2 regions of the Bacillus sp. EA-CB0995 genome follow, and region 2 is predicted to be linked to the other one. Evidence: a T-box and tRNA genes for the amino acid it is inferred to sense, from the RefSeq annotation. Region 2 holds a T-box; the other holds one or more tRNA genes.
The links. A T-box is a leader RNA that pairs with one kind of tRNA and senses whether it is charged. The one in region 2 lies ahead of metG (methionine--tRNA ligase), so its partner is inferred to be a tRNA-Met.

Region 1 (14,675 bases), 130 kb from region 2:
GCAGAGCTTGTCTATGATGAGACATATACAAGCTTTGCGAGTGTGAAACATATGCGTGATCATACAATTTTAATCTCTGGTTTTTCAAAAGGGTTTGCGATGACAGGCTGGCGCCTAGGTTTGATCGCAGCCCCTCAACATTTTGCGGAATTGATGTTAAAGATCCATCAATATTCTATGATGTGTGCGCCGACGATGTCGCAATTTGCAGCATTAGAAGCACTTCGCTCTGGAGAACAAGAAGTTGTTCGAATGCGTGAGAGTTATAAACAACGCCGAAACTTTATGGCGACTTCATTTAATGAAATGGGACTAGATTGTCATATGCCAGGCGGAGCATTCTATGTATTTCCTTCAATTCGTTCAACGGGATTATCTTCGGCGGAATTTGCCGAACGTTTATTATTAGCGGAAAAAGTCGCTGTTGTACCTGGAAGTGTGTTTGGCGAGAGCGGTGAGGGATTCATTCGCTGCTCATACGCAACATCACTTGAACAACTTATGGAAGCGATGAAACGCATGAAACGGTTTATGGAGAACGAAAAAAGGACAAAACATAATACGTTTTGTCCATAAAAGGGGGGAATACTAGAAAGCCATGTGTTAGTATTTTATCCCGATATTTGAAGATTTATACATGTTAAGGAAAATTTTTTCATGATTTTTGAATGAAATGCTAGTAAGTGGTATAATTTACTAATACAAAAGGTAAAACATATGGGAGTGTTTCTTATGTCAGACAAATACACAACAGGAGTGGTTGTGAAGGGAAAAGTGACAGGAATTCAAGATTACGGAGCATTCGTTGCATTAGATGAAGAAACGCAAGGTCTTGTGCATATATCTGAAATTACAAATGGGTATGTGAAAGATATTCATGATTTTTTAAAAGTTGGGGATGAAGTAGAAGTAAAGGTGCTTTCAGTTAATAGAGAGAACGGAAAAATGAGTCTATCATTGAAGGCTGCCAAACGTAAACAAGGAAAGGTGCGTATACCGAATCCTTCTGCAAATGGATTTAACACATTGCGAGAAAAGTTAACAGAGTGGATTGAAGAATCTCAAATCACAAAATAAAAGCAGGGAGCATAGCTCTCTGCTTTTATTTCTTTTTCACCAAATAATCGGTGAATGTGATACATTATGATATAAAATAATCAAACATTTCTTTTGCTGCATTTGTAATCAGTATAAAGAAACATCCGTATGTCAGAAATTAGTAAAGCATCATAGATCTCCACTTGTGTGAAAACAAGTGGAGATGTATGTTTTATCATATCATTTTAGAATGGTATTAGATTTATCGTACTTCACGTGCTTCTGGGTGTGTTCCAAGTTCTTCAGAAGGTTTAAATAATAAGCCAAGGTTAATTAAACCTGAAATACCCACAATACCATAGATAATTCGAGCAAATGCTGTATCTTGCCCTCCAAAGATAGCTGCTACTAAATCGAATTGAAAGAAGCCAATGAGTCCCCAGTTTACTGCGCCAATAATCGTAAATACTAAGGCAATGCGTTGTAATGTACTCATTTTAAGCAGTCCCTCCTTAAATGATGAAGCAAAAACGAGATACATTCACTCGTTTAATGAAGCTTCCTTTATAGAATGGATACCTTTTGTTGTTCTTATACCCAAAAAATTAAAATTTCTTATTGTATACTTGTCTAGACCGAAAAAAGGAAGTTATGACGATTTTGTAAAAAAATAAATTGGCTACGCTTACAATTTGTAGTTCACTTGATTTACAACTGTGGTTTCGCTAAAGTGAAGACAGAAATACATATACATATTGTATTGGAGGGAAAAAGATGAGCACACATGTAACGTTTGACTATTCAAAGGCGTTATCGTTCATCAGTGAACAAGAATTAACATATTTACGTGATGCAGTAAAAGTATCACACCATGCAATTCATGAAAAAACAGGAGCAGGTAGTGACTTCTTAGGTTGGGTAGAGCTTCCGCTTGCATACGATAAAGAGGAATTTGCTCGCATTCAAAAATGCGCTGAGAAAATTAAAAATGACTCTGAAATTTTACTGGTTATTGGGATTGGTGGTTCTTATTTAGGAGCGCGAGCAGCAATTGAAATGCTAAACCATTCTTTCTACAACACGCTGTCTAAAGAACAACGCAAGACTCCACAAGTGCTATTTGTTGGACAAAACATTAGCTCCACTTACATGAAAGATTTAATGGATGTATTAGAAGGTAAGGACTTCTCTATTAACGTTATTTCTAAATCAGGTACAACAACAGAGCCTGCAATTGCATTCCGCATTTTCCGTAAGCTATTAGAAGAGAAATACGGAAAAGAAGAGGCGCGTAAACGTATTTATGCAACGACAGATAAAGCGCGCGGTGCTTTAAAAACATTAGCCGACGGAGAAGGATACGAAACATTCGTGATTCCAGATGACGTTGGTGGTCGCTTCTCTGTATTAACACCAGTTGGTTTATTGCCGATTGCTGTAAGTGGTTTAAATATTGAAGAAATGATGCAAGGGGCAGCTGTAGCTAGTGATGATTTTGCGAAATCAGAACTTGAAGAAAATCCAGCTTATCAATATGCAGTTGTACGCAATGCTTTATACAATAAAGGTAAAACAATTGAAATGCTTGTTAACTACGAACCAGCACTTCAATATTTTGCTGAATGGTGGAAACAATTATTTGGTGAGAGTGAAGGAAAAGATCAAAAAGGTATTTTCCCATCTTCTGCAAACTTCTCAACTGACCTGCATTCTTTAGGTCAATACATTCAAGAAGGACGCCGTGATCTATTTGAAACAGTTCTAAAAGTAGGAAAGTCTACACACGAACTAAAAATTGAATTAGATGAGAACGATTTAGATGGATTAAATTATCTTGCTGGTGAAACAGTGGACTTCGTTAACACAAAAGCATACGAAGGAACATTGCTTGCACATAGCGATGGCGGTGTACCAAACTTAATCGTCAATATTCCTGAACTAAATGAGTATACATTCGGTTATCTTGTATACTTCTTCGAAAAAGCATGTGCGATGAGCGGCTACTTATTAGGCGTAAATCCATTTGACCAACCAGGCGTAGAAGCATATAAGAAAAACATGTTCGCTCTACTTGGAAAACCAGGATTCGAAGAACTAAAAGCAGAACTAGAAGAACGTTTGAAATAAGAAAAGCTGTTGGGATTATCCCAACAGCTTTTTTTGATGAATGTGCGTCGAATGTTGTCGCAAGGTCTTTATCCCGCATTAACGGGCAGTAAAGGCTGGAGAAGGGCGGGGAAGAAAACTGCCCGTAAAAGCCCGATTGGTGAGAGCTCTCCATCAGTGAGAAAAGCGTCACTGATGGAAGTTTCACTTTATATCATGTCGAAGCGCCGATATATGGAGCGCGAAATGGGTATGCTAAAAAAATCTAGAAAGGATGATACATTTGATTCGGATTCATTCGAAGTTAGAAGGACAAACATTCGCTCTTTTCCAGTTAGAAGAAATATTAAAGCCGCTCGGTTATACAATCGGTGGGAATTGGGATTATGAGAAAGGCTGTTTTGATTATAAGATAGATGAGGAAGATGGATATCAATTTTTACGATTACCGTTTACAGCCGTTGAAGGAGAGCTTGATGTAAACGGAGTTATCGTTCGTCTTGATACACCTTATCTTCTTTCGCATGTGTACCAAGATGAACTAGATGATGAGGTAAATACATTCACAGCAGGCTTATCGTCTTTCGATCAGTTTGCAGAACCGAAAGATGCAGATGGGGACATGCAAGCTAAATATATTGATATTGGCAAAGCTATAGTTCGAGAGTTAGAAGAATATCTCTTTAATGTTTAATGACAATGAGTGAATCATTTTCTTGCAGAGTAAGTGAGTGAACTGGATTTATGTGATATTGTCCGTCGCGTTGTATACCAAGTAATAGTATATTTTGTTTTAATAAAGCACTGTTACAATATTCGAATGTTTCACCAGCGTATGTCTGAGGGATATGCGTAAGCTGCAATTTATTTGCAGTAATTTCATTATAAATTGTAAACAGCACCTCTGAAATCGAAGGAAATAATAGGGAAGCGGTAAATACATAACTTGTTAATTTATTTCCTTCAATAATTTCTGTCGCCCCAGCTCGTTTTGCATTTCGAATTTGATCGGAAGTTAGCATTTCAACAATGCAATAAATATTTGGATGTAATCCTTTCGCTGTTAAAATGGTTAGAATAGATTGTGTATCAGCAGAACTCTCACTTTTTTCTTTATCAGCTGTAATCAAAATGGTATGTGCGGTACGAATATTTGCTTTGAGTAAAATATGATCATGATGAGGACAGCCTTTAATAAATTGTAAGTGATGAAATGACTTAGGGAGTAGAGGAAGCGTTTCATCTATAAGAACAATATCAAGGTTTGGTTGTAATACGTGCAGTTGACTTACAACATGCTTAACACGTTCATTCCAACCGACAATAATCATATGACCATGACAAGAGGCAGCCTCTTCACCTTTTATTTTCATATATTGTTTACTAATCATTTCCGTAGCGAACGATATCATATAATAGGAGACGAATCCAGTTCCTAATAAAATAAGAATAATTGCGAGTATTCTTCCAGGTACACTGTGAGGAACATAATCGCCGTATCCAATAGTGAACGTTGTGACAAGCGCCCACCATATGCCGTCAAACCATGTTGGAAAGTGGAGTGGTTCTAATTTGTGTATAAGAAATCCAAAGAGGATAATGAATCCAGTAATTAGGGTAACCAATCGTAAAATGATAGAGTTGCGGAATGTGTCTAAAATACTACTCCGTGCATTCAATGTCTGCAGCTCCTCTCCAATCAATATGGTTATAGTGTTACCATTATAAAAAGAAGAAAAACCCCCTCATAGGAATAAGGGAGTCTTCACATGCTTTCAACTTCGGCTTGTCGTACACTTTCAAGATGCTGAATGGCATAGTACACGTCAGCTGTATGCATTTTTTGGTCAACAGATATTTTCATTTGTAGAAAATGAGCTCCATTTTCTAACGTTTTGAGTTTCATATTTTTAACTTTTATATCCATCTTTTTGATGTCTTCGATAACGATAGGGATGCTTTCCATACTATTCACAACGAGTTTTACAGCAATCTCGCGTTGACGAAGTGACTTTGGTCCTAAAACACTCATTGCAAAAGGAATAAGTTCTACACTAATCATAAGAAAGCACATGCCGGAAATTGCTTCTAGATAAAAACCAGCTCCGACTGCGATGCCAATTCCAGATGCTCCCCAAATCATTGCAGCAGTGGTGAGGCCTGCGATGCTATCGTTATCTCTTCGTAAAATAACGCCTGCTCCTAAAAAACCGATTCCTGATACAACTTGAGCTGCTAAGCGGAGGGGATCCATGCCGATTCTGTTTGAGACGGAGCTTGGTAAGTTATAAGCTGCTTCAATTGAAACAATGGTAAGTAAACAGCTAATAATAGAAATAACTAAGCAAGTTTTGAGGCCTAGTGGCTTGCGCTTTAATTCCCGTTCTAAACCAATCCCAAATCCTAAAATGGCAGAGAGGCCTAGCTTGAGTAATAAATCGAAGTGTTCCATTTGTATCCCTTCCTGTAAAGTGAGGTAATAGACGAGCTTATATTTTATGTATATGGTAAAAGGAAGGGAAGTTGGACAGTTTTTATAAAAAAATTTAAAAAGGATGTTGCATTTCGATTTTCACCATGCTATATTAATAAACGTCGCTGATGCACAACAGCAGAAAGCGAAAAGAAAAAGAAATAAAAAACAATGTTGACATCAAAAAACAAAGATGCTAACATAAGGAAGTCGCAATTGAGCGGCGGACAAGTTCTTTGAAAACTGAACGAAACAAACAACGTGAAACGTCAATTTTTATTTATGATGCTAGACAAACACTTTATTGGAGAGTTTGATCCTGGCTCAGGATGAACGCTGGCGGCGTGCCTAATACATGCAAGTCGAGCGAACCAATTAAGAGCTTGCTCTTAAGAAGTTAGCGGCGGACGGGTGAGTAACACGTAGGTAACCTGCCTATAAGACTGGGATAACTCCGGGAAACCGGGGCTAATACCGGATAACATTTTGCACCGCATGGTGCGAAATTGAAAGGCGGCTTCGGCTGTCACTTATAGATGGACCTGCGGCGCATTAGCTAGTTGGTGAGGTAACGGCTCACCAAGGCGACGATGCGTAGCCGACCTGAGAGGGTGATCGGCCACACTGGGACTGAGACACGGCCCAGACTCCTACGGGAGGCAGCAGTAGGGAATCTTCCGCAATGGACGAAAGTCTGACGGAGCAACGCCGCGTGAGCGATGAAGGCCTTCGGGTCGTAAAGCTCTGTTGTTAGGGAAGAACAAGTGCTAGTTGAATAAGCTGGCACCTTGACGGTACCTAACCAGAAAGCCACGGCTAACTACGTGCCAGCAGCCGCGGTAATACGTAGGTGGCAAGCGTTATCCGGAATTATTGGGCGTAAAGCGCGCGCAGGTGGTTTCTTAAGTCTGATGTGAAAGCCCACGGCTCAACCGTGGAGGGTCATTGGAAACTGGGAGACTTGAGTGCAGAAGAGGAAAGTGGAATTCCATGTGTAGCGGTGAAATGCGTAGAGATATGGAGGAACACCAGTGGCGAAGGCGACTTTCTGGTCTGCAACTGACACTGAGGCGCGAAAGCGTGGGGAGCAAACAGGATTAGATACCCTGGTAGTCCACGCCGTAAACGATGAGTGCTAAGTGTTAGAGGGTTTCCGCCCTTTAGTGCTGAAGTTAACGCATTAAGCACTCCGCCTGGGGAGTACGGCCGCAAGGCTGAAACTCAAAGGAATTGACGGGGGCCCGCACAAGCGGTGGAGCATGTGGTTTAATTCGAAGCAACGCGAAGAACCTTACCAGGTCTTGACATCCTCTGACAACCCTAGAGATAGGGCTTCTCCTTCGGGAGCAGAGTGACAGGTGGTGCATGGTTGTCGTCAGCTCGTGTCGTGAGATGTTGGGTTAAGTCCCGCAACGAGCGCAACCCTTGATCTTAGTTGCCATCATTAAGTTGGGCACTCTAAGGTGACTGCCGGTGACAAACCGGAGGAAGGTGGGGATGACGTCAAATCATCATGCCCCTTATGACCTGGGCTACACACGTGCTACAATGGACGGTACAAAGAGTCGCAAGACCGCGAGGTGGAGCTAATCTCATAAAACCGTTCTCAGTTCGGATTGTAGGCTGCAACTCGCCTACATGAAGCTGGAATCGCTAGTAATCGCGGATCAGCATGCCGCGGTGAATACGTTCCCGGGCCTTGTACACACCGCCCGTCACACCACGAGAGTTTGTAACACCCGAAGTCGGTGGGGTAACCTTTTTGGAGCCAGCCGCCTAAGGTGGGACAGATGATTGGGGTGAAGTCGTAACAAGGTAGCCGTATCGGAAGGTGCGGCTGGATCACCTCCTTTCTATGGAGAATTGATGAACGCTGTTCATCAATATAAGTTTCCGTGTTTCGTTTTGTTCAGTTTTGAGAGAACTATCTCTCGATTAGATACAGCGTGAATATATAGTCTTATATGCGGCTGCGTCTGCAAGTGAAATCCACGATGATGGATTCCTCGCCGCAAGCCAGCAAAGAAGCGTATTCAACGCAGTAGGCTTGTTCTTTGAAAACTAGATAACAGTGTAGCTCATATTTTTTTAATTTTGGTTAAGTTAGAAAGGGCGCACGGTGGATGCCTTGACACTAGGAGTCGATGAAGGACGGGACTAACACCGATATGCTTCGGGGAGCTGTAAGTAAGCTTTGATCCGGAGATTTCCGAATGGGGAAACCCACCATACGTAATGGTATGGTATCTTTATCTGAATACATAGGGTAAAGAAGACAGACCCAGGGAACTGAAACATCTAAGTACCTGGAGGAAGAGAAAGCAAATGCGATTTCCTGAGTAGCGGCGAGCGAAACGGAATCTAGCCCAAACCAAGAGGCTTGCCTCTTGGGGTTGTAGGACATTCTATACGGAGTTACAAAGGAACGAGGTAGACGAAGCAGCCTGGAAAGGCTCGTCATAGAAGGTAACAACCCTGTAGTTGAAACTTCGTTCCCTCTTGAATGTATCCTGAGTACGGCGGAACACGTGAAATTCCGTCGGAATCCGGGAGGACCATCTCCCAAGGCTAAATACTACCTAGTGATCGATAGTGAACCAGTACCGTGAGGGAAAGGTGAAAAGCACCCCGGAAGGGGAGTGAAAGAGATCCTGAAACCGTGTGCCTACAAATAGTCAGAGCCCGTTAACGGGTGATGGCGTGCCTTTTGTAGAATGAACCGGCGAGTTACGATCCCGTGCGAGGTTAAGCTGAAGAGGCGGAGCCGTAGCGAAAGCGAGTCTGAATAGGGCGTTTAGTACGTGGTCGTAGACCCGAAACCAGGTGATCTACCCATGTCCAGGGTGAAGTTCAGGTAACACTGAATGGAGGCCCGAACCCACGCACGTTGAAAAGTGCGGGGATGAGGTGTGGGTAGCGGAGAAATTCCAATCGAACCTGGAGATAGCTGGTTCTCCCCGAAATAGCTTTAGGGCTAGCCTCAAGTGTGAGAGTCTTGGAGGTAGAGCACTGATTGAACTAGGGGTCCTCATCGGATTACCGAATTCAGTCAAACTCCGAATGCCAATGACTTATCCTTGGGAGTCAGACTGCGAGTGATAAGATCCGTAGTCAAAAGGGAAACAGCCCAGACCGCCAGCTAAGGTCCCAAAGTGTGTATTAAGTGGAAAAGGATGTGGAGTTGCTTAGACAACTAGGATGTTGGCTTAGAAGCAGCCACCATTTAAAGAGTGCGTAATAGCTCACTAGTCGAGTGACTCTGCGCCGAAAATGTACCGGGGCTAAATACACCACCGAAGCTGCGGATTGATACCTATGGTATCAGTGGTAGGGGAGCGTTCTAAGTGCTGTGAAGTCAGATCGTAAGGACTGGTGGAGCGCTTAGAAGTGAGAATGCCGGTATGAGTAGCGAAAGACGGGTGAGAATCCCGTCCACCGAATGCCTAAGGTTTCCTGAGGAAGGCTCGTCCGCTCAGGGTTAGTCAGGACCTAAGCCGAGGCCGACAGGCGTAGGCGATGGACAACAGGTTGATATTCCTGTACCACCTCTTTATCGTTTGAGCAATGGAGGGACGCAGAAGGATAGAAGAAGCGTGCGATTGGTTGTGCACGTCCAAGCAGTTAGGCTGGTAAGTAGGCAAATCCGCTTACCGCGAAGGCTGAGCTGTGATGGGGAAGCTCCTTATGGAGCGAAGTCTTTGATTCCCCGCTGCCAAGAAAAGCTTCTAGCGAGATAAAAGGTGCCTGTACCGCAAACCGACACAGGTAGGCGAGGAGAGAATCCTAAGGTGTGCGAGAGAACTCTGGTTAAGGAACTCGGCAAAATGACCCCGTAACTTCGGGAGAAGGGGTGCTTTCTTAACGGAAAGCCGCAGTGAATAGGCCCAAGCGACTGTTTAGCAAAAACACAGGTCTCTGCGAAGCCGTAAGGCGAAGTATAGGGGCTGACACCTGCCCGGTGCTGGAAGGTTAAGGAGAGGGGTTAGCGCAAGCGAAGCTCTGAACTGAAGCCCCAGTAAACGGCGGCCGTAACTATAACGGTCCTAAGGTAGCGAAATTCCTTGTCGGGTAAGTTCCGACCCGCACGAAAGGTGTAACGATTTGGGCACTGTCTCAACCAGAGACTCGGTGAAATTATAGTACCTGTGAAGATGCAGGTTACCCGCGACAGGACGGAAAGACCCCGTGGAGCTTTACTGTAGCCTGATATTGAATTTTGGTACAGCTTGTACAGGATAGGCGGGAGCCTTTGAAGCCGGAGCGCTAGCTTCGGTGGAGGCGCTGGTGGGATACCGCCCTGGCTGTATTGAAATTCTAACCTACGGGTCTTATCGACCCGGGAGACAGTGTCAGGTGGGCAGTTTGACTGGGGCGGTCGCCTCCTAAAAAGTAACGGAGGCGCCCAAAGGTTCCCTCAGAATGGTTGGAAATCATTCGTAGAGTGCAAAGGCATAAGGGAGCTTGACTGCGAGACCTACAAGTCGAGCAGGGACGAAAGTCGGGCTTAGTGATCCGGTGGTTCCGCATGGAAGGGCCATCGCTCAACGGATAAAAGCTACCCCGGGGATAACAGGCTTATCTCCCCCAAGAGTCCACATCGACGGGGAGGTTTGGCACCTCGATGTCGGCTCATCGCATCCTGGGGCTGTAGTCGGTCCCAAGGGTTGGGCTGTTCGCCCATTAAAGCGGTACGCGAGCTGGGTTCAGAACGTCGTGAGACAGTTCGGTCCCTATCCGTCGTGGGCGTAGGAAATTTGAGAGGAGCTGTCCTTAGTACGAGAGGACCGGGATGGACGCACCGCTGGTGTACCAGTTGTTCTGCCAAGGGCATAGCTGGGTAGCTATGTGCGGAAGGGATAAGTGCTGAAAGCATCTAAGCATGAAGCCCCCTCAAGATGAGATTTCCCATAGCGTTAAGCTAGTAAGATCCCTGAAAGATGATCAGGTTGATAGGTTCGAGGTGGAAGCATGGTGACATGTGGAGCTGACGAATACTAATAGATCGAGGACTTAACCATACAATATGTATACTACATTGATGTTATCTAGTTTTGAGAGAATATAAAAAAACTTGTTGACTTTTTTAGTGAATCAAGTATAATAATGATTGTCTCAATTGAATACAGTCTGGTAATGATGGCAGAGAGGTCACACCCGTTCCCATACCGAACACGGAAGTTAAGCTCTCTAGCGCCGATGGTAGTTGGGACTTTGTCCCTGTGAGAGTAGGACGTTGCCAGGCAAATGGAGGATTAGCTCAGCTGGGAGAGCACCTGCCTTACAAGCAGGGGGTCGGCGGTTCGATCCCGTCATCCTCCACCATATAATGCCGGCTTAGCTCAATTGGTAGAGCAACTGACTTGTAATCAGTAGGTTGGGGGTTCAAGTCCTCTAGCCGGCACCAGCAACTATGGCGGTTGTGGCGAAGTGGTTAACGCACCGGATTGTGGCTCCGGCATTCGTGGGTTCGATTCCCATCAGTCGCCCCATTTTTTCTTGAAAAATTATATTATGCGGGTGTGGCGGAATTGGCAGACGCACCAGACTTAGGATCTGGCGCCTTTGGCGTGGGGGTTCGACTCCCTTCACCCGCACTTTTAATAAAATATCTCATATATGTCTGCGGAAGTAGTTCAGTGGTAGAATACAACCTTGCCAAGGTTGGGGTCGCGGGTTCGAATCCCGTCTTCCGCTCCAATTTTCAATATGACATGCCGGGGTGGCGGAACAGGCAGACGCACAGGACTTAAAATCCTGCGGTGGGTGACCACCGTGCGGGTTCGACCCCCGCCCTCGGCACCATATGCGCCCGTAGCTCAATTGGATAGAGCGTTTGACTACGGATCAAAAGGTTAGGGGTTCGAGTCCTCTCGGGCGCGCTTATTAACGGGAAGTGGCTCAGCTTGGTAGAGCACCTGGTTTGGGACCAGGGGGTCGCAGGTTCGAATCCTGTCTTCCCGATAGTTTTAAAATAATGGGGCCTTAGCTCAGCTGGGAGAGCGCCTGCCTTGCACGCAGGAGGTCAGCGGTTCGATCCCGCTAGGCTCCACTTATACTTTATTTATGGCGGTGTAGCTCAGCTGGCTAGAGCGTACGGTTCATACCCGTGAGGTCGGGGGTTCGATCCCCTCCGCCGCTACCATAAAGGACCTTTAGCTCAGCTGGTTAGAGCAGACGGCTCATAACCGTCCGGTCGTAGGTTCGAGTCCTACAAGGTCCACCACTCAAGTTTCATATATCTCGGAGGTATACCCAAGTTCGGCTGAAGGGATCGGTCTTGAAAACCGACAGGCGGCGAGAGTCGCGCGGGGGTTCGAATCCCTCTACCTCCTCCATTTTTATTTAAAAGAATATTATATCATCGCGGGGTGGAGCAGTCTGGTAGCTCGTCGGGCTCATAACCCGAAGGTCGCAGGTTCAAATCCTGTCCCCGCAACCAATGGTCCCGTGGTGTAGTGGTTAACATGCCTGCCTGTCACGCAGGAGATCGCCGGTTCGACCCCGGTCGGGACCGCCATTTATATTAAGGCTCGGTAGCTCAGTCGGTAGAGCAGAGGACTGAAAATCCTCGTGTCGGCGGTTCGATTCCGTCCCGAGCCACCATTTTGAAATATACAAGCCGGCTTAGCTCAATTGGTAGAGCAACTGACTTGTAATCAGTAGGTTGGGGGTTCAAGTCCTCTAGCCGGCACCATTTCAAAATGAGCCATTAGCTCAGTTGGTAGAGCATCTGACTTTTAATCAGAGGGTCGAAGGTTCGAGTCCTTCATGGCTCACCATTTTTATGCGGGTGTAGTTTAGTGGTAAAACAAGAGCCTTCCAAGCTCTGGTCGAGAGTTCGATTCTCTTCACCCGCTTTTTCTATGGGCCTATAGCTCAGCTGGTTAGAGCGCACGCCTGATAAGCGTGAGGTCGATGGTTCGAGTCCATTTAGGCCCACCATATTCCGCAGTAGCTCAGTGGTAGAGCTATCGGCTGTTAACCGATCGGTCGTAGGTTCGAGTCCTACCTGCGGAGCCATATATAGAGAAGTACCCAAGTGGCTCAAGGGGCTCCCCTGCTAAGGGAGTAGATCGCTTACGCGGTGCGAGGGTTCGAATCCCTTCTTCTCTGCCAGAAATTGGCCCGTTGGTCAAGTGGTTAAGACACCGCCCTTTCACGGCGGTAACACGGGTTCGAATCCCGTACGGGTCATAAAAAAAGAGATAGCATATATGCTATCTCTTTTTTATTTGTCTTGTGTTAATGGATAATTAATCCTCAACTTTAATCACATGAGTATTAATTAAAGAAGATAGTTTTTTTATTTAAAATACAATTCTTCGTTTTAATATCAATAAAAATGCTAAAGAACAATTGCATCAATGCGCTCGCAATTAGCGAGGATAATGCGCCCACTTTTATCTATAAACGTAGCAAGACCTGTGTTAAAGTGAAATCCTGTGAAAATTGAAACGGTTAATGGTGTGCCATTAACTATAATTTCGTTTACTTTTCTTCCTAAATTAAAGGTGTTTAAAAGGCAACAAATATCTTCAAGGTGTTTGTTTTTATTTTTTATATGTGAAGATTGTATATCTGTGTCCTTTACTAAATTCGGATTGAATATTTTAGGGGTAGCAGTATGATTTATGAGAATTGACATGTTTCTTTCCCTCTTCCTCTTTTGTTTATCTCGGATAGAAATATATTTTGAAATTATAAAAAAAGAGCTTTTTTCAAAGCTCTCTTTTATAAACTAGCCCTTACTAATTGTAAGTGCTTGAATATCACGGCAATCTATAAGAAGTACTCCTCCTTCTTCGTCTCCTTCTGTAAATACGAAAGTTGCGCAAAAGTTTTCAGGATTAAAGTTAACAAACGTAACATCATCTATAAAGTTTCCATTTAGAAAAATATCTACTACTGTACCTACCTGTAATTCTGCTAGTTGTTCACAGACGCATTTTGTATGCTTATTTATATAAACCAACTCCTTTCAAAATAAATTTTTGACTCAATATATAATATTTGAAAGCTGAAAAAAGGTGTGGACAACTTATATAAGATATATGAGTATTTTCATTTAGCTTAATAATACAAAGGTGCATTGTATTATTATGGGATTTTGTGTTGTCAACTTGTTATATGCCGGCGCTGTTATTGGGTTATGTTTCTTCTTTTTATAAAGTGAAACTTCCATCAGTGGGGGTTCTTCATCCCCCACTGATGGTTAGTTGAACCAATCGGGCTTTTAAAGGCCGTTATCCTCCGCCTATCTTCTTCGCTTCTCTCTCAATCTTGAGATGGGGGTCTTACTGCCCGTTAATGCGGGATAGAAAAAACGGGGCTTATCCAAAGGCAAGTAGGTGTCTTTTGGGAGAGTCCCTTTTACTGCTTACGTATGTTGGATATTGGCGAATCGCCGAATAGACGATAAGTGGTTTATGATTCTGGCGGAACTAGTATGTGAATGTATTTCGCTTAAACTGGGATAGATTCCATACCTGATACTATAATTTTCTCTCATCTGTGAAAAAGTTCACAAATAGGTCATAATTTGTGAATACATTCACAAATGAACGTGCTACAATATGTGTGTAAGGAAGTTAAACAATATAAAATCAGTATTTTAATTATTTACTTAAATGACAATGATAATAATAATAATGAAATGAAAAATAGAGAGGGGATTTTACCATGAAAAAAGGTATTAACCGCGTAGTATTAGTAGGAACAGGAGCTGTAGGTTGCAGCTATGCATATTCTATGATTAACCAAGGTGTAGCTGAAGAGTTTGTTCTTGTTGACGTAAACGAAGCAAAAGCAGAAGGGGAAGCAATGGATTTAAGCCATGCTGTTCCATTTGCTCCAGCTCCAACAAAAGTTTGGAAAGGCAGCTATGCAGATTGTAAAGATGCAGATCTTGTTGTTATCACTGCTGGATTACCACAAAAGCCAGGTGAAACTCGCTTAGATTTAGTTGAGAAGAATACAAAAATCTTTAAACAAATCGTTCGCGGCATTATGGATAGCGGATTTGATGGTATCTTCTTAATCGCAACTAACCCAGTTGATA
Region 2 (14,675 bases):
TCATATTAGACTGAAATACTTTCATTTGCAGGAATGTTGTCATAGCAGCAAGGACAGGTAAAATGTGATAAGGATCTGCATGTCCTAAATTTACCCATAAGAAAGAAGATGAACGAATCTCTTCCGTGTGACTAATTGCATAGTACAATCCTGAGAAGACCGGCATTTGCAGCAGCAACGGTAAACAACCCATCAGCGGGTTTACACCGTCCTCTCTCATTAAAGTCATCATTTCTTGTTGATATTGCTTTTGTTTTTCCGGATTCTTCGTCGTATCGCCATACTTTTCCTTCAATTTCTGAAGCTTTGGCTGCATTTTTTTCGTTTTTAATTGGCTGCGATATTGCGTAATCGTCAGCGGCAGTAATATCGTACGAACTACAATCGTAATAATGATAATGGCAATCCCAAAGCTATGATTCGGCAAATGGTGCGCCACAAACTGCAGCATAACAGAAATTGGATATACAATAAAGTGATTCCAAAATCCTGGACTATTCGCATCAACTGGTCCTGCATTTGCATTCGCATTACTACAACCAGATAAAACAACAACAAGTAATAAAGATAAACTTACGAGCCAAGCTCGGTATGATTTAAACATATATATATTCCTCCAATGTTTCTTAATTCGTTAACGAAACATTGGTTATATACGGACCTACATCGTCACTCTCTCCGCTTGCTTCTTGCCTGCGAACTGAGTGGGCCATTCCATGTTTATAAAAGATAGAGAAAAGTAAACTATTCCCTATATGCTCCTCACATGTTTCAACGACTGCGAAAGCTTTCTGTCTACCTCTATATGTTTGCTGACGTACAAAACGTGAAACATTAGTGAGAAATAAGACTTCTAATAAACAAAGTGCCGTTGTTACAACAGATATACATAACATTGCATCTTGCAATAGGAATTCCATCTCTTCACATCCTTATGACAGGATTATATCATACTGCTTCCACATGTAAATTCCTTATATTTTACATATTCATGTTTTTATTCATACACTTAAATTGTAAAAATTTTATAAAATTTTCGTATAATAATAAAACTATTGCCAGTGTTTGAAAAAAGCATTATTCTCTTCTTGTAATCAAAAACGAATATGGAGATGAAAACAGACTATGGGCCAACTAGGAGACGCCGATTACGTTCCCGATACCGCCTTTTTAGCATTCCCAGCCGCAAAAACATTGCATTTAGAATTCATCATTCAACTTGTTGTTATTTCAGTCGCTTCAATCCTCTATGCAATTTCAATGAATATGTTTTTTATTCCACACCACATGATTAGTGGCGGCTTTGCTGGCGTTGGGATGATTATCGGTTACTTAATGCACTATAGCATTGGTGCACTCATCTTTTTATTAAACATTCCACTGCTCTTTCTTAGCTATTTTTATCTAGGAAAGAAAACAACTTTTTTAACAGCATACTTTCTTGCTGTATCGACTCTTGCAATGAATATCATTCCAGTTCATCAAATTTCTGAGGATGTTTTGCTGTCTTCTGTTTTTGGTGGTGTATTATGCGGAGCTGCAACAGGAATCATTTTCCGCTTTGCTTCTTCGACAGGTGGATTCGATATTATTGGGTTAATTGTAGCAAAACATAGAGATATTTCTATTGGATCCATTATTTTTGCCTTTAACCTTATTCTACTTGCAGTCGGTGGTTTTATTTTTGGATGGGATATTACACTTTACACACTTATCAGCCGATTTGTTGTAAGTAAAGTCATCGATTCTATTCATACAAAGCACATTAAATTAACAGTGATGACCGTTACAGAAAAAGGAAGTGCCATTAAAAAAGCATTACTACAAAACGGAATTCGCGGTGTAACAATGGTTGATGCTGTCGGTGGATATACAGATCATAAGAAAAAAATGATTTACACAGTTGTTACGCGCTATGAATTAGGAGAAATTAAACGTCTAATCCGACACGTTGATAGCCATGCTTTTATTAACATTACAGAAACAGTAGAAGTGGTTGGACGATTTAAACGTATATAACAAAACGCAAGGAGGAAATCCTTGCGTTTTTATTTGCATATAAAAGAGTTCCGTAAAAGCCCGATTGGTTCAACTAACCATCAGTGGGGGATGAAAAACCCCCCACTGATGGAAGTTTCACTTTATGATATAGAAGGAAATGGAAAGATGTTTATAGCTATGTGAAACATCAAAAACTAGAAATATCAGATAATTATTTTTATTCAAATCTAAAACATGTTATACTATGTATATATCATAAAAGTAGATAATAACTATATCTTCTTATTTAATTTTTATTAATTAAAATTCAGGTCCTCCTGTTCAAATGATGACGATAAAGGAGATGAACGTATGAACAAACGAATTAGATTTATAATTGCTACATTATTTGCCGTAGCAGGCGGTCTCGTATGCTTTTGGACAAATACTCATACTGGTGAAAATTTATATATGAATGGAATCGATTCTATTGTAAGCGCTTCAATTTTAGGCTCGTTTACTTTCTTCCTTTTCAATCCGGAAGAGAACGCAAGAAAAACAACACTTTTAACGATGATTGGAATTGTCGGCGGTTGTATCTCATTTTCAACAACAACTTATGATTTACCTCTGCAACTTAGTACAGCTTTCTTCCATGGTCTTTGGACTTGGTTTATCGCATTTTGCTTAGCAGATATCTTTGATTTACTACAAGATGAAAGCCATGTTCAAATGGAAAGTAATTCGTAATAAAAAAGAAGGTGGTCTCTGAAATGTGCCCTTTGTAAAGGGTACATTTCAGAGACCACCTTTTTCGACATAGAATGGATATTTTTAATTTATTGTCTGAGCAAACACACGTTTAATTTGTTTACGGAATCCTACCGCTGCACCTGCTGCCACGACCACAACAACACCGATAATAATCTTTCCAATATGGCCTTCAACCGCTCTAAAAATATTATCTAAGTTTCCACCTAACCAATAACCGCCCCCTAAAAAGAATGATACCCAAAGCAATGCTCCAGAATAAATCGTCATCGCGAAGCGGCGAAATGGTAAATTAATAATTCCTGCAAAGTATCCTGTAAAATGACGCACACCAGGAATAAAGAAACCAATAAAGATTAAAAAATAACCGTACTTATCAAACCATTTATTCGTTAAATCAATTTTGCGCTGTGTTAAAAAGACATATTTTCCGTACCTTTGTATAAATGGCATCCCAAGCTTGTTTCCGACAAAGTACTGAATTGTCATACCTACACTTGTTCCTACAAAAGATAAAAAAATTAGCGGCACTAGATGTAGCTCACCGGTATGTGCCAAATACCCTGCATACGCTAATGTTGGCTCTCCCGGAAACGGAAATGCAATATACTCTAGCATCAATCCAATAAGTACAACATAGTAGGCATGCTGTTGAAATAAGTCGTGAATCCATTCCATCTCTCGCTCTCCTTTTCTTATTGATACCCATTCTTCTAGCACGTACTGATTTTGTATCTTTATTGTATAAAAACCTTGTCGAAACTACTATCGCAATGGCTTACAATAAGATTACATTTTTGTAAGGAAAGTGCTTTGTATATAATTCATCACTTTCTTTTGTTTGCTGTAAAACGTTTCAAGCAGAACAAAAGAAAGTGATTATATATTTTTTCATATTAAAGACCCATACAGTTTTTCCACTTCTTCCTCAATTTTCTTCACATCGATACGTTCAAATAACGGTGATACATTCGAAATATAAGCTGGACATTCAGTGATGTAATTCCATTTGCTCTGAGAAACCTCTAACATTTGTTGTACTTGTGCAGATGAAAACGGAAGAAACGGCGCTAATACTTGTGCAAAGTTTATAATGAAATGAACGCAATTTCGCATTGTTTCATCGCAGGCTCTCTTGTCCTCTTTTATTTGTTTCCAAGGCTGTCTCTCATCGAAATATTTATTAGCATAACGAATCGTTTCAAAAATTAGTTCTAGTGCTTGTTTAAAATGCGCTTTTTCAATCAATCGCCCTGCTTCCATATATAATCCTTTTAGCTTTTCTTCAATTTCTTGATTGATGTGTCCAGTTGGTACAGTATTCTCGTAATATTTTTCAAGAAACTTCAGCGTTCTATTAACAAAGTTTCCATATGCTCCTAACAATTCACTATTATGACTATAAATAAACTCTCGCCACGAAAAATCTGTATCTCGATTTTCTGGTGCGTTTATAGTTAAAAAATAGCGTATCGAATCAGGATTATATTCCTTTAACATGTCTGGTATCCATACAGCCCAGTTCCTACTCGTAGATAACTTCCTTTTTTCCACCGTTAAATATTCATTAGAAACAATATATTCTGGTAATGCTTTCGCTTGTATTCCCTGCAAAATAGCTGGCCAAATAATTGTATGAAATGGAATATTATCTTTGCCATGCACATAATACGTCCGTGTATCCGCTTGCCAAAATGGTGTATCATCACAGTTTATTTCTTGTGCCCATTGTTTACTTGCTGAATAATAACCAGACACAGCCTCAATCCAAACGTACACCTTCTTCTCTTCGTACCCAGCAACCGGAACGCTTACTCCAATTGGCAAATCTCTTGAAACAGCACGGTCTTGTAATCCTTCTTGTAAATATCGCTGCGCCAGCTGCACGGCGTTCTCACGCCACGTGCCATTCTGTTTCACCGTTTCTATATACTCTTCTAACTGCTTCTGTAATGACGTTAGTGCAAAATAAAAATGCTCTGTCTCCTTAATTGTTGGCACACTGCCACACAACTTACATGTTTTCTCTAATAAATCTATCGGATCCAAAATAGCAGAACATGCATCGCACTGATCACCACGCGCCTGTGCGCCGCATTGCGGACAAATCCCTTCCACATAACGGTCCGGCAAAAACTGCGCACAAGTCTCACAATATGTTTGCTCCACCTTCTTTTTATAAATAAGCCCCTTTTCTAAAAGCTCTAAGAAAATGTTCTGAACTACTTCATGATGATGAACACAGTCAGTACGTGTATAGCAATCATAGGAAAAACCTAACTTCTGAAAACATCGTTCAAATTCCTCATGATAGCGATCCGCAATTGTTTTTACACTTACTCTCTCCTGCTTAGCACGAATTGCAATCGGTGTACCGTTACAGTCACTTCCTGATACATATAACACATTGTCTCCTTTTAAACGGTAATAACGCGCTAAAATATCTCCTGGCAGTAAACTAGCAATATGACCAAGGTGCAATGAACCATTTGCATATGGCCAAGCGCCTCCAATAAAAATATTCATCCTACATGCCCCCCTTTAAAAATAAAAAAGCCTCGCCCCTATCTTTTAAAAAGATAAGGACGAGGCTGTATATACAGTCGTGGTACCACCTTATTTCGTCAATCGCTCACACGACTGACCTCTGCAAGTACGGAGCAACTATTGCTCGTATACTGTGACTTTGATAACGAGAGCCAACACTCGTCGTCGCCTACTATTATCAAGTGATAAGTTCAGGACGAAGCTCAGAGGCCATTGTTCAAATGAGTATTCTTGCTTCTTCTCAGCTACCGAAGCTCTCTGGAAAGAATGATTTCATTCTACTTTTCCTCTTCAACGCTTTTCATATGTAATTTACATTTTATAATATTATACAGAAAAATCAAACTATTCGTTCGTTTTATTTCAAAAAAAATTACAATTCATTCCATTGAAAGGAAATTCCATGTTTACGAAGAACTTATACATCTTCATGGAAAGGGGAGATCATTTTGAATCAACAGCAATTAAGCGCAAAGAATAAAGCGGGCTGGAGTAAAGCCGCTTATGAAGCTTGGACAAATCGCCACGGAACGCCGCATTCTTTTGGCAAGCAAATACGGGAAAACCCTACTGCCGAGGTCGCTTATTATTTGCCTTACATCGGTGAAATGCGAGGAAAACGAATTATAAATTTAATGGGATCAAAAGGAAGTAAGGCGGTTGCCCTTTCATTATTAGGGGCAGAAGTAACGGTTGTCGATATTTCAGAGAGCAATGCGAAATATGCTAAAGAACTTGCCGCAGCCGCTAAAACACATATTGAATACATCGTGTCTGATGTACTAGATTTACCAGAGACAATAGGCTCATTCGACGTAGTATTACTTGAGCTTGGTGTGCTCCACTATTTCATAGATTTAGAGCCTTTATTTACACTTATTTCTCAATTGCTAAAACAAGGTGGAACATTCCTTTTACGCGACTATCACCCAATGTATACAAAACTTCTACAAATAGAAGATAACCAAGCAATCGCAAATGGAAATTACTTTTATGAAGATGTAATCGAAGTAGATGTAGCATACAGTATGCTCTTATCAGAAGCAGAGCGCTCCTCTTTACCTAAAAATACGATTCGCAGATGGACGTTAGGAGAAATTGTAACAAAAATCGCCCAAGCTGGACTCCGTATCGAAGAGCTCACAGAAGAATGTGGGGCAAAGCAAAAATGGGTCTTTCCACCTCACGCGCCGGAAGGAATTGAACGTCGCATTCCTGGACTATATACACTGATCGCCAAAAATATATAGAAAAACTCTCTTTAAAATGAAGAGAGTTTTTCTTCTATGTATAGCGCGTATAAGTCGAAGTTGGGGATTACTAAAGCGTGATTAAATAGGATAAAGTGAAACTTTATGAGGAATACTTTTTTGATCTAGAAAAAAATGCTGTGAGCTCAATCACTGCATCTTCTCTTTCCATCTTGTATAATGAGAATAAATATCAATCATGAATAGAGGTGTTTTCATATGTCTCAAACTTTAGAAGATAAAGTATATGCCAATTTAGAAGCTGTAATTGACCCTGAGCTTGGCGTAGATATTATAAACCTTGGGCTAGTATATGATGTCACAACTGACGAACACAATAATGCTGTTATTACAATGACAATGACTTCTATCGGTTGTCCAATGGCTGGACAAATTGTATCTGATGTAAAAAAGGTATTATCGACAAATGTTCCAGAGGTAAATGAAATAGAAGTAAATGTTGTTTGGAATCCTCCTTGGTCCAAAGAACGTATGTCCCGCATGGCAAAAATCGCACTAGGAATTCGCGATTAGATAAAAAAAGACCTGACATTATCAAAGTCAGGTCTTCTTTATTTCTTATTTTACACCTACTGCATCATATGCTTTTGTTACAGCTTGTACTTCTTTAGAATTTTGGCCGTATAAATCTGTAGCCGCTTGAATTGCAGCTTTGCGCATCATGCTAAAGTTTGAGTTTGCAGTTAAATATTTTGTAAGAGCACGGTAATAAATTTTTTCTGTTGCTGCGCGGCCAACACCATTTACAGTAACACCGTAATGAGTGCCACCTTCAGAAACTAAGTATGCAGCTTTGTTGTTAATACTGCTATTAATATGAACACCACCATTATCAACCGTTCCTGTGTAGCGTTTACTGTAATGATCTGGATAGCCTTCAGTTGGCTTTAATGGATTTGGAATAGCTGCAGGATTGCTTAAAGAACGCAGTGCATCTCCCGCTTTACCTGGCGTATAAATATCTTCTCCCATCTCCCAATCATCACGGTCCACCATTGCGCCCATAATATCAGATAACGATTCATTTAATGCACCAGGTTCGTTTTTATACACTAGATCTGCGGAGTATTCTGTTACTGCATGAGTCAGCTCATGCGCAATAACATCAAGTCCAGCTGATAATGGAATGAATACTTTTCCATCACCATCACCATACATCATTTGGACACCGTTCCACGCTGCATTATTCCATTTCTCCCCTACGTGAACAGTAGAAATTAACTTCGCTCCGTTGTTATCAAAGGAATTACGATTGAATGTTTTCTTATAATAATCGTATACTTTCTCAGCATTAGCGTGCGCATCAACAGCTGCTTTATCCTCGAAGAATTTATTTTTACTTTCTATTTCCTCACCGGTATATCCAAGCCATTGTGAGAATAAGTTGAACCAATTTTCATCCATATTTTCTGCATCAAATGTATGAACACCTTTTCCACGTGTCCCATCGAATAAATAAAAAGCTCCAGTTTTTGAGTCCTGTGCCATTTCAAAACTTGTTCGATTTCCCGCTACACCGTAACCAAATCCAGTAATATGATCAATCGCATTGTACTTCTCAATGACATTTCCGTTTGTTGCATCAACGAAATAATGCCAATAGCCTGGTGCCGGTTTTGAAGTAGATGCTTTTACAAGATAAGACAGATAATATTGCCCATCTTTTTCATATACATATAAATCTTTCTTAATACCATCATAGTTGTCTACTTTTCCAATTTCTTTCTCAATACCAGCTTTTGCAATATTTACAGCCTCATCTTCTGAAATACTTGCATTTTCTGGGATATTTTTATTTTCTAAATTCGGTATAACTTGTCCGAAAAATGCTTTCACATTATTATCTTTATCAATTGCTACTGTTTGATCAGAGCCATATACAGGAACACCATTATATTTTTCAATAAGCTTCACATGCGTTGTTCCCGCTTCTGCGTCTTTTTCTTCTCCAACGATTTCAAAATGTTTCTCCATATTTCCTGCTAATTTAAACATGTCTTTCTTACTCTTTAAATACTCAAACACCGTTTCTTTTTTATCTAGTCCTTCCGGTGCTTTCCACTCTTCCCCAATATAAGATGGTGTCTGAAATTCTTGGTTATATTGAACTTTTTGCTCTGCTGCATATGTACGTGACGTACCAAATGTCGCAAATCCCCTAAAGCTAGAGATAAAGCTAACGTTGAAGATAATACCTTCTTTTTCAAAAACAACACTCCCCATCCCCTAATGTTTTGACACTTTTATACAATTCTAGAGATAATAGTAATAACCTCCCGTTTAAATTTTAGAAAATTTCGACAGAAAATTCATACAAAAAAAGAGCAGCGCTATCTATAGACGCTACTCGTGGCATATTTTTATTAACGGGCAGTAAGCCGCCCCCTCACTGTTGAAAGTTTCACTTAATTATTGTTTCTTCATCTCAATTACTAAATAATGAGCTGTTTCTGCTGCTTGAATGTGGATATCTTCTTCAATGACTTCTGCTGCATCTCTCATCACTAACGTTTCACCATTCACAATGCCGCTTCCTTCAATTTGAACCAAATAAGCTTGACGCCCTTCACCAACTGGGAATGTAATCTCTTTTCCTTTTTCTAAAGCAAGAGAGTACAGATTTGCATCTTGATGAATTTCAATCGGTGCACCGCCATCAATTGGTGAAACCATGTGGAACCATGTATTCTCACGTTTATTCCAATCAAATTTAAATTCACCGTAATTTGGCGTATGACCAGCACGGTCTGGTAAAATCCAAATTTGCAGAAGACGCAATGTTTCATCTCCTAAGTTGTGCTCACTATGGAAGACACCTGTTCCAGCACTCATGTATTGCACATGACCGCGCTCAATTGTCCCGCGGTTTCCCATACTATCTTGGTGCGTTAATGCCCCGTCCACTACATAAGAAATAATCTCCATATCACGGTGTGGATGCGTATCAAATCCTGTTTGTGCTGCTACTAAATCATCATTAATTACGCGAAGTGCACCAAATCTCATATTATTTGGGTTGTAGTAATCTGCAAATGAAAAATGAAAATGTGTATTTAACCAACCGTGATTTGCTCTTCCCATTTGTTTATGATCAATTTTTTTGAACATATCCTTCACCTCATTTTATCTCGAATTCGAGATATTTATTTAAAATTTTTATGATTGTAATTTACGAAGTAATGCTAGCAGCTGTTTCTGTTCCTCGCGATCCAACTTGCAAAATTGCGCTGCTTGAAATCTTTCTTGGGGCGGAACAACTTCTTCATACAGTGCTTTACCTTTCTCTGTTAAGGAAAGATATTTCGTTTTTCCGTCTTGCTCTCTTTGAATCAAATCAAGCTGCTCCATTTTACTCAAAAGCTGCGTAACGTTTCCTTTTGTAACGAAAAGCTTTTGCCCTAATTCTTGCTGTGTTAAACGATCTCCTGCTCCAACTTGCACTAATACATCAAATTGTGCAGCAGACAAATCCCATTTTTTTAAATGCTGATTCGTTTCTCTAATACTTTGGTTGTAAAAGCGTGATAAACGAAACCATACTAATAAACCAAGTCGTTCATCTGTTTTCATTCCATCACCTCGCTAAGCTTTGTAACTATAGTTTAGAACTAAACTATAGAAATGTCAACTACTTTCTTTTTGTAGGTAAAACTAAAACATAGTGCCGGATTCACTATGTTTTAGTTTGCACACCTTCTCCTATATTCTCTCATCTTTCTCTTCGCAAACACTCTTGCATCCTTCTCAATCCACCGCTTTTCATACATTTCATTACCGACATATAATAACTTCCGTTCATGCTGCATATCATGCCGAAACTCATGCAACAATGTTTCCAATAAGCACTCATACTTCTCCCACATACAAACGAAAATTAAACGCTTTTCTTTATGATAAAATCCGTTCAGCGGAAATAAAAATTCTTCTTCCTCTTCTCCTAGTCGGACTAACACATCATTTGTTTCACACGTATCACAGAAAAATACAGATACCTCACGCCGTTCAATTAATGAGAACACATCCCTCTGCACTTGATTTATATCCCATGGAAAATCTTCATCAAGTACATACCAGTCTCCAGCTTGTTGATATATCTTTTGAGATAGAAGCTGCATCTTCATTCTCCTTTCTATTTATTCTCTTTTATCTATATGTCACATTATCTCCTGTTTTAAACCTACACCTGCGTCACAAAATGTTTAAAATTATATATGCAAAATGGGTTGATTTTATACCATCTATTAGATTATAATAATTATAAATTAGTAATTGATACAAAACAAAAAAACGTGAAGGAGATTGATATTATGAATACACAAGTTATTGAAGTATTAAACAAACAAGTAGCAAACTGGAACGTTTTATTTACAAAATTACACAACTACCACTGGTACGTAACAGGACCTCAGTTCTTTACATTACATGAGAAATTCGAACAATTTTATACAGAAGCAGCTACGCACATCGATGAAATTGCAGAACGTATTTTAGCAATCGGCGGCAAACCAGTAGCAACAATGAAAGAATACTTAGAACTATCTTCTGTTCAAGAAGCAGCTTACGGAGAAACTGCAGAAGCAATGGTTGAAGCAATTATGAAAGACTATGAAGCAATGCTTCTTGAGCTCAAAAAAGGCATGGAAATCGCACAAGATGCAGACGATGAAACGACATCTGATTTACTACTTGGCATCTACACAGAACTTGAAAAACACGCATGGATGTTACGCGCATTCTTGAATCAATAAGAAAAACGGCAGCAGCTTAGCAATATATCGGCGCTTTTCATAATATATCGGCGCAAAGGCATCATTTATCGGCGTTTTTTCTAATATAACGGCGATTCGACACAATATAAAGACCTTTCGACCATATTCGACAAATATCACATCAAAAAATCGAGCGGGACAATTCCGCTCGGTTTTTTATTTATTTACTTATTTATTTATGTTAACTGCTTCCACTTATTCCCCATCACTGGTCGTTTGTACTCTTTCATTTTAGGAATTAACTCATTAGCCGTTTTTGCAGATACAAGCAATTCTTTATTCGATGGATTCATAAAGCCTTCCTCTGCTGCACGGTCCACCATTTGTAATAACGGTGTGTAGAATTCTGCAATGTTCAGTAAGCCAACAGGCTTTTCATGAATCCCAATTTGTGACCAACATACCACTTCAAACAGCTCTTCAAACGTTCCATAACCGCCTGGAAGTGCAATAAATGCATCAGCAAGTTCACTCATTTTTGCTTTTCTCTCATGCATCGTTTCCACTTCAATTAGTTCTGTTAAACCTTGATGAACAATTTCTCCTCTAAATAATCCACGAGGCATGACACCCGTTACACGGCCGCCTAGCTCTAATACTTGATTTGCTACTTCTCCCATTAATCCAACACAAGAGCCTCCATATACAAGCTCTATATTATTTTGAACTAGTATTTCTCCAAGCTGTCGAGCTTCTGCTTGAAACTCTGGACGCTCTCCAACATTCGATCCTGCAAATACACAAATACGTTTCATTACTCCACCCCAAAACTACATATTGTTATGCTACAATGTAATCATACTACATATTGGGAGGATGGGAAAAGGATGAGCACGAATGAATTTCAAAGCTGGGTGGAACAATTTTATTATGAGCGGGGCTGGGCACAATATAATTCCTTTATTCGCGTAAATTTTTTAGCGGAGGAAGTGGGAGAAGTTTCTCGCGTCGTGCGTGCTATTGAAATTGGTCGTGATCGTCCAGATGAACGAAAAAAAGCGAAGAAGAATTAACAATTGAGTTAAAAGAAGAAATTGGAGATGTGTTAGGAAATCTTATTATTTTAGCGCAAAAATATAATTTAGATCTACAAGACATTATGGAAACGCATGTTAAGAAACTCTCCAAGCGATTCGAATATAAATGAGAATTATTTTCAATTATGATATGATTATATCGTAATAATATGAAAGGGGTCTTTTTATGTTATCTCCAAAATTACGTGAAGCACTAAATGATCAAATGAACTTTGAGTTTTACTCCGCCCATGTGTATATGGCAATGGCGGCTTACTGTACATCAGAAAGCTATGATGGATTTGCCAACTTCTTTCTTGTACAAGCAGAGGAAGAGCGTTTCCATGCCATGAAGCTTTACAATTATATTAATGATCGCGGTGAGCGTGCGATCATTACTGGATTCGATCATCCAAATAACGAGTACGAATCCATTTTAGCTGCTTTTGAAATCGGTCTCGAACATGAACGCGAAGTCACAAAACGAATTTATCACCTATCTGATATTGCTTGGGATGAGCGCGAGCATGCTACAATCACCTTCTTAAAATGGTTTGTTGACGAACAAGTTGAAGAAGAAGCATCTTTCGATAGCACCATTCAAAAATTAAAGCGAATTACAAACGATTCAAATGCATTATTTATGTTAGATGCTGAATTAGAAAAACGCACGTTTACTCCACCAGCTGAGTAGTAGAGTAGAAAACTGAAACAGATGTCTTAGAGATGGCTTTGCCATCTCTTTTCTGTTCTAGCTTAGCTGGGTACGCAAACAAAAAAAGCATAAATCAACCGCTTTCGTCAATTTATGCTTCTTACATTGTAAAATTGGAATAAAAAAACAGATATAACGCCCTGTAGGTTCTTAGATTATAGTCATTAAAATCGAATGCTTAATAATCATTTTTATGTTAACATAGGTGTATTACAGTATATAATATACTCAGTTGGTAGGCAAAGTCTTTTACTGGACAAGTCCATAAGCTAGAGGACGCAACTAGCCTTTTAAAATTTACTATTTCAGATTCGGTGATTACTTATAGTTCATTCGAATATTGCAACGGTTTGAAAAGACATATTCACCGGCAATAGTAACTTTAAGAGCAGCTTGCTCTAAATCTTTGTGTAAATTTTTACAAATTTCCTCGAGTTGTTACGGACGAAGAAATCTTACCTGTAATGGGGAATCTTCTTTCATTCCCAAAAATTTAAGAAGTATTGCTATCGTAAAGGAGAATTGGAGATGCCAGAAACAATCACTCAAACAAAGCCTGAACAAGAATCATTACAAATTTCTGCTAGTCAAGGACAGCTTGATGTACTTGATCAGCTATTAAAGCCTGAAGTTCAAGAGTCTTTAACTACATTAGTAGAACAACTTCCAAAGTTAACTGAGCTCGTTAACATTTTAACAAAGTCTTATGATTTCGCTCAAGCAGTCGCTACTGATGAAGTATTAAAAAATGATACTGTTGGAGCAATCCAAGAACTTGCAGAACCTGTAAAAGATACAGTGAAAGCCATTGCTGCAACTGCTATCGAAGCGAAAGATCGCGCTGAAGAAAGCAACGAAGTTATCGGTCTTTTTGGCCTTTTAAGAATGCTAAAAGATCCGCAAGCACAAAAAATGTTTCGTTTTGTAAACGCTTATCTTCAAATTACTGCAGAACGCAATCATAAATAATTCTTTCTTACACAACAATTAGTAAAGACGGGGGATATCATACTATGTCAAAACAAATTGTCATCTTAGGTGCTGGTTATGGCGGACTGCTTGCAGCTTTAAATGTACGTAAACATTACAGCAAATCAGAAGCACAAGTTACAGTTATCAACCAATATCCAACACATCAAATTATTACGGAACTACACCGCCTTGCAGCAGGTAACGTTTCTGAGCAAGCAATTGCAATGCCACTTGAAAAACTTTTCAAAGGTAAAGACATCGATCTTAAAATTGCAACAGTTGAGTCATTCTCAGTTGATAGCAAAGAAATTAAACTAGCTGGTGGCACTACTTTATCTTACGATGCACTTGTAGTTGCTTTAGGAAGTAAAACTGCTTACTTCGGTATTCCAGGACTAGAAGAAAACAGCATGGTATTAAAATCTGCTGCTGATGCAAACAAAATCTACAAACACGTTGAAGACCGTATTCGTGAATACGCTAAAACGAAAAACGAAGCTGATGCTACAATCTTAATCGGCGGCGGCGGATTAACTGGCGTTGAGCTAGTTGGTGAACTTGCTGACATTATGCCTAAACTTGCAAAAAGCCACGGCGTAAATCCAAAAGAAGTTAAACTTCTTCTTGTTGAAGC

Region 1: it encodes a tRNA-Met, which carries the amino acid that the T-box ahead of metG (methionine--tRNA ligase) is inferred to sense. The anticodon was not compared.

What each region holds. Positions count from the first base shown of each region.
Region 1 is NZ_CP169269.1:793,861-808,535, forward strand. Features, by position in the region: partial or broken gene ACEWFJ_RS04170 (aminotransferase) at 1-576, shown strand, start outside; gene yugI (S1 domain-containing post-transcriptional regulator GSP13) at 733-1,077, shown strand; gene ACEWFJ_RS04180 (DUF378 domain-containing protein) at 1,301-1,534, opposite strand; gene ACEWFJ_RS04185 (glucose-6-phosphate isomerase) at 1,813-3,165, shown strand; gene ACEWFJ_RS04190 (YugN-like family protein) at 3,428-3,838, shown strand; gene ACEWFJ_RS04195 (potassium channel family protein) at 3,828-4,823, opposite strand; gene ACEWFJ_RS04200 (MgtC/SapB family protein) at 4,910-5,596, opposite strand; rRNA gene ACEWFJ_RS04205 (16S ribosomal RNA) at 5,919-7,470, shown strand; rRNA gene ACEWFJ_RS04210 (23S ribosomal RNA) at 7,714-10,635, shown strand; rRNA gene rrf (5S ribosomal RNA) at 10,744-10,859, shown strand; tRNA gene ACEWFJ_RS04220 (tRNA-Val) at 10,864-10,939, shown strand; tRNA gene ACEWFJ_RS04225 (tRNA-Thr) at 10,946-11,021, shown strand; tRNA gene ACEWFJ_RS04230 (tRNA-His) at 11,031-11,106, shown strand; tRNA gene ACEWFJ_RS04235 (tRNA-Leu) at 11,131-11,211, shown strand; tRNA gene ACEWFJ_RS04240 (tRNA-Gly) at 11,240-11,314, shown strand; tRNA gene ACEWFJ_RS04245 (tRNA-Leu) at 11,331-11,419, shown strand; tRNA gene ACEWFJ_RS04250 (tRNA-Arg) at 11,423-11,496, shown strand; tRNA gene ACEWFJ_RS04255 (tRNA-Pro) at 11,505-11,578, shown strand; tRNA gene ACEWFJ_RS04260 (tRNA-Ala) at 11,594-11,666, shown strand; tRNA gene ACEWFJ_RS04265 (tRNA-Met) at 11,683-11,759, shown strand; tRNA gene ACEWFJ_RS04270 (tRNA-Ile) at 11,764-11,840, shown strand; tRNA gene ACEWFJ_RS04275 (tRNA-Ser) at 11,860-11,952, shown strand; tRNA gene ACEWFJ_RS04280 (tRNA-Met) at 11,980-12,056, shown strand; tRNA gene ACEWFJ_RS04285 (tRNA-Asp) at 12,059-12,134, shown strand; tRNA gene ACEWFJ_RS04290 (tRNA-Phe) at 12,145-12,220, shown strand; tRNA gene ACEWFJ_RS04295 (tRNA-Thr) at 12,236-12,311, shown strand; tRNA gene ACEWFJ_RS04300 (tRNA-Lys) at 12,321-12,396, shown strand; tRNA gene ACEWFJ_RS04305 (tRNA-Gly) at 12,404-12,474, shown strand; tRNA gene ACEWFJ_RS04310 (tRNA-Ile) at 12,483-12,559, shown strand; tRNA gene ACEWFJ_RS04315 (tRNA-Asn) at 12,563-12,637, shown strand; tRNA gene ACEWFJ_RS04320 (tRNA-Ser) at 12,643-12,733, shown strand; tRNA gene ACEWFJ_RS04325 (tRNA-Glu) at 12,740-12,811, shown strand; gene ACEWFJ_RS04330 (hypothetical protein) at 12,963-13,262, opposite strand; gene ACEWFJ_RS04335 (penicillin-binding protein) at 13,356-13,580, opposite strand; gene ACEWFJ_RS04340 (L-lactate dehydrogenase) at 14,297-14,675, shown strand, end outside.
Region 2 is NZ_CP169269.1:667,703-682,377, reverse strand. Features, by position in the region: gene yidC (membrane protein insertase YidC) at 1-604, opposite strand, end outside; gene ACEWFJ_RS03545 (hypothetical protein) at 627-920, opposite strand; gene ACEWFJ_RS03540 (YitT family protein) at 1,126-2,019, shown strand; gene ACEWFJ_RS03535 (hypothetical protein) at 2,041-2,184, shown strand; gene ACEWFJ_RS03530 (DUF3938 domain-containing protein) at 2,353-2,730, shown strand; gene ACEWFJ_RS03525 (DedA family protein) at 2,815-3,429, opposite strand; gene metG (methionine--tRNA ligase) at 3,643-5,277, opposite strand; T-box leader at 5,330-5,602, opposite strand; gene ACEWFJ_RS03515 (class I SAM-dependent methyltransferase) at 5,748-6,548, shown strand; gene ACEWFJ_RS03510 (metal-sulfur cluster assembly factor) at 6,768-7,082, shown strand; partial or broken gene ACEWFJ_RS03505 (M4 family metallopeptidase) at 7,128-8,776, opposite strand; gene ACEWFJ_RS03500 (pirin family protein) at 8,979-9,677, opposite strand; gene ACEWFJ_RS03495 (MarR family winged helix-turn-helix transcriptional regulator) at 9,726-10,139, opposite strand; gene ACEWFJ_RS03490 (DUF3920 family protein) at 10,250-10,684, opposite strand; gene ACEWFJ_RS03485 (Dps family protein) at 10,877-11,317, shown strand; gene ACEWFJ_RS03480 (LOG family protein) at 11,515-12,093, opposite strand; partial or broken gene ACEWFJ_RS03475 (MazG nucleotide pyrophosphohydrolase domain-containing protein) at 12,166-12,485, shown strand; gene ACEWFJ_RS03470 (ferritin) at 12,542-13,048, shown strand; gene ACEWFJ_RS03465 (DUF1641 domain-containing protein) at 13,598-14,038, shown strand; gene ACEWFJ_RS03460 (NAD(P)/FAD-dependent oxidoreductase) at 14,083-14,675, shown strand, end outside.